DNA from 2 places in the Achromobacter sp. 1014246743 genome. Region 2 is predicted to be linked to the other one. Evidence: predicted binding sites of a transcription regulator. Region 2 holds the regulator's gene; the other holds the start of a gene.

Region 1 (4,419 bases), on a different contig from region 2:
CCAGGAGGCGCACGGCCAGCGCGTGGCCGGCGGGCGTGGTGACGTCGTCGGTGTCGCCGCTGAAGTTGCGGATCATCTCGTTGATGCCGTTCACCCCCAGCGTGCTGAAGTGGTTGCGCAGCGTGCCCAGGTAACGCCGGGTGTAGGGATACAGGCCCTGGTCGATATAGCGCTGCACCACTTTGCGCTTGGTTTCGAGCACGTCGCGGCCCAGCCCCAGCAGGTGGTCCAGGCGCGCCATCAGCGCGGCCTCGTCGCCTTTGCAGGTATGCCCCAGGCGGGCGCAGTTCACCGTCACCACCCCGACCGAGCCGGTCTGCTCGGCCGACCCGAACAGGCCGTTGCCGCGCTTGAGCAGCTCGCGCAGGTCCAGCTGCAACCGGCAGCACATGGATCGCACCATGTGCGGTTCCAGGTCGGAATTGAGGAAGTTCTGGAAGTAAGGCAGCCCGTAGCGCGCCGTCATCTCGAACAGGCGCGTGGTGTTGGGGTGGTCCCAGTCGAAGTCGGGCGTGATGTTGTAGGTGGGAATGGGGAAGGTGAAGACGCGTCCCTTGGCGTCGCCGGCCATCATCACGTCGATGTAGGCGCGGTTGATCATGTCCATTTCGACTTGCAGATCGCCGTAGGCAAAGGGCATTTCCTCGCCGCCCACGTAGGGAATCTGGTCCTTCAGGTCGGCCGGGCAGGTCCAGTCGAAGGTCAGGTTGGTGAAGGGCGTCTGCGTGCCCCAGCGGCTGGGCACGTTCAGGTTGTAGATCAGTTCCTGCATGGCCTGCTTGACCTCGGCATAGGTCATCGCGTCGCGGCGGATGAAGGGCGCCATGTAGGTGTCGAACGAACTGAACGCCTGGGCGCCGGCCCATTCGTTCTGCAACGTGCCCAGGAAGTTCACGATCTGGCCGATGGCGGCCGACATGTGGCGCGGCGGCGTGGATTCGACCTTGCCGGGAATGCCGTTGAAGCCTTCGGTCAGCAACTGGCGCAGCGACCAGCCGGCGCAATAGCCGCTGAGCATGTCCAGGTCGTGGATGTGGAGGTCGCCTTCGCGGTGGGCGCGGCCGGCCTCGGGGGTGAAGACGTTGGACAGCCAGTAGTTGGCGGTGACCTTGCCGGCCACGTTCAGGATCAGTCCGCCCAGGCTGTAGCCCTGGTTGGCGTTGGCGTTGACGCGCCAGTCGCGCTGTTCCAGGTATTCCTCCATGGCGCTTTCCACGTCCACCAGCGTGTGGCGCAGCGCGCGCAGGCGGGCGTGCTGTTCGCGGTACACGATGTAGGCGCGGGCGGTGCGCCAGTAGCCGGCGCGCACCAGGGTTTCTTCGACCTGGTTCTGGATGGTCTCCACGCCCGGGCAGACATTGCCGTCGGCGGCCAGCGCGTCGATCACGGCGGCGGTCAGCGCCAAGGCGATGTCGGCGTCCAGTTCGCCCGTGCTGCGGCCGGCGGCGGCGATGGCCGCGGCGATCTTGGCGTGGTCGAATTCCACGACCCGGCCGTCGCGCTTGAGGATGTGTTCGAGTTGCATCGCTGGCACCATATGTTGTGGGGTGAGAAAACTCTACCACCACCTATGGTGCTCAATGCGACTTGGCCGCGCTGTTTGTCGGCCGGGTTTGATGCGGGTCAAATGGCGCCGGGCGGCCCCGCGCCGGCGCAATTGGACGGCGTCAGCCTAGAACCCGAAGCTGATGCCCGCGAGGGAAATCACCACCGCCAACGCCGCGGTGCCCATCGCCGGGCGCGGCGCCCACGACAGCATGCCGACCCAGAGCAGCGCGCCGGCCGACAGCCAGCCCAGCCAGGCCACCACGCCCACGGTGTTGCCCCACAGGCCCACGCAGGGCAGCAGCGCCAGCAGCAGCAGCAGGATGCCGGCGCCGCGCAGCACGCGGGTGTGGCCGGCCTTGGGGTCGCGGCCCCAGACCTGATCGTAGTGGCGCGGCATGGCAAGGCTGAGGCAGGCCATGCCGGAATAGGTCAAGAGCAGCGCCATGGCGATGCCGAATGCGTCGTTCAGATTCATGCTGCGGCTTCCTGTTGCGCGCGGGTCTTGCGCGGCGGGGGCGCCGACAAGGGGCTGTTGCGCAATCGTATCGCAGCCCAGCCGGCGGCCAGGCCCGTGGCCATGGCGGTGAGTTCGACGCCGGCGCTTTCCCAGTCGCCGCGGCCGATCTGCGCCAGCGGATGATCGCCCAGCGTCACCAGCGACAGCACGGGCAGCAGCAGGCACAGCGCTGCCAACAGACCCAGTTGCCCGATCCAGGCGCGCCGCGGCGTGCACAGCCAGGCATGCGCCAACGTCAGCGCCCACACGATGAAGAACACGCGCACTTCCCAGCCCGCGCGCTGCGGCAGCGACACAGGCAAGAGGCGGTTGGCCCACAGATAGGCGATGCAGGCGATGGCCAGCCCCGCCAATGCCGCCACGTTCAGGCCTTCGATCAGGCGGTAGACGCGCGCGGTGGCGGCGCCGAATTCGTTGCCCATTTTGGCGCGGCGCTTGACCATGAACAGCACGGCGCCCGTGCCCATCATGGCGGCGCCGGCCAGGCCGCACAGGAAGTACAGCCACTTCATGGCCGCGCCGCCGAACTTGACCATGTGCAGGTCGGACATGACCTGGCGGGTCAGCGACGCGCTGCCGCCATGCACGCCGCCGGGCGGGCGCATGCGCAGCACTTCACCGGTCGCGCCGGAAAACTCCACCATGCCCGTGGTGTTGCTGATCGAGCGGTAGGTGTCGGCGTCTTCGTTCCAGCCATACACGCCGATGCGCATGGCGCCGTCTTCGGGGTTGTTGATGACGATGGCGCGGGCGCTCTGGCCGATCATCTGCTCGGCGCGGGCGACCAGCGGCTCCAGGGCCGGCATGGCCAGGGGCGTGCCGGTGGGCGCGGGTTTGTCTTCGCCCATCAGCTCGGCCAGGTACTGGCGCGACGCTTGCGTGCCGGACCCATAGGCCGCCACCATCGGCGCGGGCATCAGCGTCACGCTCGAGATGACGATGCCGGTGTAGACGATCATGAACTGGAATGGCAGCGTCAGCACCGCGGTCGCGTTGTGGGCGTCCAGCCACGAACGCTGGCCTTTCTTGACGCGGAAGGTGAAGAAGTCCTTGAAGATGCGCTTGTGCGTGACCACGCCGGACACCATCGCCACCAGCATCGCCATGGCCGCGAAGGCCACGATCCACAGACCGACGGGATCGGTGTGCAGGGTGTAGTGGAAGTCGACGAAGTGCGTGCCGCCGATCGTGGCGCGGGCGGCGCCGTGGGAATCCTCGGCGAGTGCCTGGCCCGTGTCGGGATCCAGCTCGGCGTCGGCGTATTGGCCGTTCTTGTCGAACCAATAGGCCACCAGGCCATTGTCGTGAAAGCGGTCGACCGGCCAGATCTCCCACATGCCGGCGCCCGCGTGGTGGCGCGACATGTATTGCACGGCCAGTTCCAGCCGGCGTTCACGGTTGACGGGGGCGGGCGTCTGCTGCGCGTCCCGGGCTTCGGCGGCGTGATGCTCGGGTGTCATCCAATGCGTGATGGCCTCGGAAAACACCGCCAGCGTGCCGGTCAGGAAGACCGCGAACAGCAGCCAGGAAAACCACAGGCCGACCCAGGTGTGCAGCCAGGCCATGGATAAGCGGAAACCGGATTTCAGAACGAGCCTCTTTATTGTCGACGCGGCCACAGACGGGGCGCGGGGCATTTTATTGAGAATGGTTCCGATTCTAGTCTAAATGGGGTCGGAGTGGGGCGGGCCGCAGCGATGTGCGGCCCGGTTTTCCTGGCAGGGATACACCGGCCAAAGGCCGGCGGCGTCGCGAGAAGCGCGGTCTGTCAGGGGATGGCGGCGTCAAGCCCGCGGGGTGACGAAACCGCCTGCCCAGGCCTCAGTCCAGCTTGATATCGGCGCGCCGACCCACTTCGCCAAACGTGCGCAGTTCGTCTTCCATGCGGGCCTTGAAGGCCGGGCCGGGCAGGTATACGGGTTCAAGCGCCAGATCGGTGATCGCGCCGCGCACCTGCGGGTCCTGCATGATGTCGGACACGGCGGCGTTCAGCGTATCCAGCACCGGGGCGGGCGTGCGGGCCGGCGCCACCAGGCCGTACCAGCCCACCATCGACACGCTGGGCAGGCCGCTTTCGATGAAGGTGGGCACGTCGGGCAATTGCGGCACGCGGTGCTCGCCGGTGACGGCCAGGGCGCGCACCTTGCCGGCCTTGACCTGCGGCGCGGCGGACGACACCGTATCCACGCCCAACGCGATCTCGCCGCCGATGAGCGCGGTGATGAACTGTGCGCTGCCCTTGTAGGGCACCGGCGTCATCTTGGCGCCGGCGGCTTCGGCGAACATTTCGCCCACCAGGTGCGGCGCGGATCCCGGGCCGAAGGTGCCGTACATCAGGCCGCCGCTGGCGCTCT
Region 2 (4,419 bases):
GCATGCCAGGGCGACAATGCCTGCCATACCCCTTGAAATTCCACGGCACGGAGCCCGGAACCATGAAACAAGCACTGATAGTCATCGACGTCCAGGATTCCTTCCGGCAGCGTCCGTTTTGGGACGAGTCCGAATACCCCGCGTTTGTCTCGCAGCTCCAGGGCCTGATCGATTCGGCCGCGGCGCGCGGCATTCCGGTGCTGCAGGTGTTCCACATCAGCGCCGCCAACGACCCCGCCAATCCGTTTTCCCTGGCGTCCGGCCACGTCAGGACCCTGGACGAAATCCGCATTTCGCCCGACGCGGTGTTCCACAAGACGGTGCATTCCTCGCTGTACGGCAAGGCCGCCGACGGTTCGACGTTGCACGACTGGCTGGCCGCGAACGGCATCGAAGGCGTGATCGTCAGCGGCATCCGCACCGAACAGTGCTGCGAAACCACCACCCGGCATGCCAGCGACGCCGGCTACAAGGTCGTGTTCCCGACCGACGCCACTCTGACGTTTGCCATGCAGAGCCCGTCGGGCCAGCACTACACCTCGGCGGAAATTCGCGACCGCACCGAACTCGTGCTGCAAGGGCGCTTTGCCCGCATCGCGCGCGCCGCCGACGCCTTCGCCAGCGCCTGACCGGACCCACCAGGACAGGACGCCCCCGATGATTCCCGTGCACTTCATACTGCCCCGGGGCATCGTGCTGCTGGACGTGGCGGGCCCGGCCGAGGCCTTTCGCGTGGCCAACAAGCTGTGCCCCGACGCGTTCACGCAGCATTTCTGCGGCCCGTCCACGGAAATCGAAAGCGGCATTCCCGGCCTGCACCTGGCGCGCATCCAGCCGCTGCCCGACCAATTGCCGCCCGAGGCGCTGGTGATCGTCTCGGGCGTCGTGGGCAAGCCCACCCGCCTGGACGAACCCGAGGCGCGCCGCATCATCGAGTGGCTGGCGGTACGGCATCCGGCCGACGGCTTCACGCTGATGACCGTCTGCGCCGGCGCCTTATTCGCCGCCGCGGCCGGCCTCACCCGCCAACGCGAATGCACCACGCACCATAGCTGCCTGGCCCAGCTTGCCGCCATGGACCCGACGGCCCGGCTGCACGACAACCGCATCTTCGTCGAAGACGGCAACCTGGTCAGCAGCGCCGGCATCACCGCCGGCATCGACCTGGCGCTGCACATGGTGTCGCGCCATTGCGGGCCGCGCGTGGCCAGCGAGGTGGCGCGCGACATGGTGGTCTACCAGCGCCGCGCCGGCACCGATTCGGCGCTGTCGCCGTGGCTGGAACATCGCAATCACATGCATCCCGGCGTGCATCGCGTCCAGGACGCCGTGGTACGCAACCCGGCCGCGGACTGGTCGGCGCAATCGCTGGCCGAGCAGGCCCACACCAGCGCGCGGCACCTGACGCGGCTGTTCCGCGAGCACGCGGGCTGCACGCCCATGGACTATCTGTATCAGATCCGCGTCGCGCTGGCGCGCGACATGCTGCGCGAAACGCGCTTGAACCTGGAATTGGTGGCGGAAAAGTCGGGCTTCGGTTCGGCCCAGCACCTGCGCCGCGTGTGGCGCCGCTTCCAGCCGCAGACGCCAAGCATGGCGCGGGCGGAACCGCGGTAAACGGCGTTCGCCGTCATTCCTGCGCCGTCATTGCGCGCGGCGTTATTCCTTGCGCAGCTTGCCCGGCAGCAGCGGCCCCTGCATTTCGCGGATGGCCTCGACGAATTCGCCGATGTCTTCGAAGCTCTTGTAGACCGATGCGAACCGCACATAGGCCACCTTGTCGAGCTTGCGCAGCTCGTTCATGACCAGTTCGCCGATGTGCTCGGACGGCACTTCCCGCAGGCCGCTGGCCAACAGCTGTTCTTCGATGCGGGCCACGGCCCCGTCCACGTCTTCGGTGCTGACCGGCCGCTTGCGCAGCGCCAGGCTCAGGCTGGCGCGCAGCTTGGCCGGATCGTACTCGCTGCGGCTGCCGTTGCGCTTGACGACGGACGGCAGGGCAAGTTCCACCCGCTCGTACGTGGTGAATCGCTTGTCACAGGACTGGCAGCGGCGCCGGCGGCGGATGGCGTCGCCCTCTTCCGAGACACGGCTGTCGACGACCTGCGTTTCGGAATTGCCGCAAAATGGACACCGCATGTGTGATCCCTGAAAACACGGAAAGGCAATAATTCGTCGACATTGTAACGATGAAACAAACAAAAGGACGGCCCTTGCGGAGCCGTCCTTTTCGCAGGCTGGGCGGCTGACGCCGCCAGCGGCCGTCTTACTTCTTGCCGTAGACCGGCAGGCGCGAGGTCAGCTCGTTGACGCGGGCGCGAACGGCGGCGATGTTGGCCTCGTCACGCGGGTTGTCCAGCACGTCGGCGATCAGGTTGGCGGTCAGTTCCGCTTCGGCTTCGGTGAAGCCGCGGGTGGTCATGGCCGGGGTGCCCAGGCGGATGCCACTGGTCACGAAGGGCTTTTCCGGATCGTTCGGAATGGCGTTCTTGTTGACCGTGATGTGGGCCTGGCCCAGCACCGCTTCGGCTTCCTTGCCCGTGATGCCCTTGGAACGCAGGTCCACCAGCATGACGTGGCTTTCGGTGCGGCCCGACACGATGCGCAGGCCACGCTTGACCAGCGTATCGGCCAGCACCTTGGCGTTCTTGACCACTTGCTGGGCGTAAGCCTTGAATTCGGGTTCCAGCGCTTCCTTGAAGGCCACGGCCTTGCCGGCGATGACGTGCATCAGCGGACCGCCCTGGATGCCGGGGAAGATCGCCGAGTTGACGACCTTTTCGAACTCGGCCTTCATCATGATGACGCCGCCGCGCGGGCCGCGCAGCGACTTGTGCGTGGTCGAGGTGACGAAGTCGGCATGCGGCACCGGGTTGGGGTAGGCGCCGCCCGCCACCAGGCCGGCGTAGTGGGCGATGTCGACCATGAACAGCGCGCCGTTTTCATGGGCGATGCGGGCCATGCGTTCGAAGTCGATGTGCAGGGCGTAGGCGGACGCGCCGGCCACGATCAGCTTGGGCTTGTGTTCGCGGGCCAGTTGCTCGACCTGGGCGTAGTTCAGGACTTCGTTTTCGTCCAGGCCATACGAGATGAAGTTGTACAGCTTGCCCGAAGCGTTGACCGACGCGCCGTGGGTCAGGTGGCCGCCTTCGGCCAGGCTCATGCCCAGCACGGTGTCGCCCGGCTTCAGGACGGCCATGTACACGCCCTGGTTGGCCTGCGAGCCCGAGTTGGGCTGCACGTTGGCGGCTTCGGCGCCGAAAATCTGCTTCAGGCGGTCGATGGCCAGTTGCTCGACCACGTCGACGTATTCGCAACCGCCGTAGTAGCGCTTGCCCGGATAACCTTCGGCGTACTTGTTCGTGAGCTGCGTGCCCTGGGCTTCCATGACGGCCGGGCTGGCGTAGTTTTCCGAGGCGATCAGCTCGATGTGCTGCTCTTGGCGTACGTCTTCCTTCTGGATGGCGGCCCAGACGTCCGGGTCAGCCTTGGAGAGGGTGAGGTTGCGGTCAAACATGACGGGAGGTTCCTGAAGCGGGTAAGAGAGGGGGAAACTGCGCCCGGGCGGGTAAACCCGGATAATGACGAATAGTTTACCGCGTCACGCCAATTCCCTTGTCGCCAAAATGCCCCGAATGACGGCAAAATTCCCGGCAAGGGCGCGAAATTCCGGCCATTCCCCCGCCGCCGGAAAACGGGCTCAACCCGACTTGAGAAACTTTCATGCAAACCCAGACCTTGATCGCCTACACCCTGGTCGCCGCCGTCAGCGTCGTCACCCCCGGCCCCGCCAGCATCCTGGCCATGCGCAACGGCGCGGCCGGCGGCCTGCGCGCCGTGCTGCCGTCGTCGCTGGGCAATGTCACCGGCCTGTTCCTGCTGTCGGCCGCCGCCATGCTGGGCCTGGGCGTGGTGCTGCAATCGTCGGCGCTGCTGTTCGCGGCGCTCAAGATCGCCGGCGCCGCCTACCTGATCTACCTGGGCCTGCGGCACCTGCTGGGCAAAAGCAGCGTGGCCGCACCGCCACCCGACACCCAGGGGCGCGCACCTCGCGGCGCCTGGGCGCTCTACCTGGAAGCCACCTTCGTGGCAGGCCTGAATCCCAAGCCCATCCTGTTCTTCACGGCGCTGTTCCCGCAATTCCTGAACGCCGCCGAACCGCTGCTGCCGCAGTTCTTCATCCTGACCGGCATCTTCATGGGCATGTCGCTGCCCTCGCTGCTGGCCTACGGCCTCCTGGCGCGGCGCGCCCGGCGCCTCTTCCAGCAACCGCGCGCCGTGCTGTGGATCAACCGCGCGGTGGGATCGGTGTTCGTCGCCTTCGGCGTAGCGCTGCTGCGCTTGAAACGCGCGACCGGCTGATGGACACGCCTGCCGTCACCCAATAAAAAGGGCCGCATCAAAGCGGCCCTTTTTCAC

What was found. The regulator NrdR, encoded in region 2, represses ribonucleotide reductase genes. The targets are predictions, from matches to a motif close to CACNANATNTNGTG.
Region 1: the regulator NrdR is predicted to act here: its motif matches at 1,532-1,545, upstream of AC6LJ2_RS23615 (ribonucleoside triphosphate reductase).

The regions. Positions count from the first base shown of each region.
Region 1 is NZ_JCBANA010000066.1:20,071-24,489, forward strand. Features, by position in the region: gene AC6LJ2_RS23615 (ribonucleoside triphosphate reductase) at 1-1,525, opposite strand, end outside; gene AC6LJ2_RS23620 (DUF3325 domain-containing protein) at 1,673-2,023, opposite strand; gene AC6LJ2_RS23625 (PepSY-associated TM helix domain-containing protein) at 2,020-3,630, opposite strand; gene AC6LJ2_RS23630 (Bug family tripartite tricarboxylate transporter substrate binding protein) at 3,887-4,419, opposite strand, start outside.
Region 2 is NZ_JCBANA010000011.1:30,312-34,730, forward strand. Features, by position in the region: gene AC6LJ2_RS06895 (cysteine hydrolase family protein) at 63-629, shown strand; gene AC6LJ2_RS06900 (GlxA family transcriptional regulator) at 658-1,617, shown strand; gene nrdR (transcriptional regulator NrdR) at 1,660-2,139, opposite strand; gene glyA (serine hydroxymethyltransferase) at 2,267-3,517, opposite strand; gene AC6LJ2_RS06915 (LysE family translocator) at 3,724-4,362, shown strand.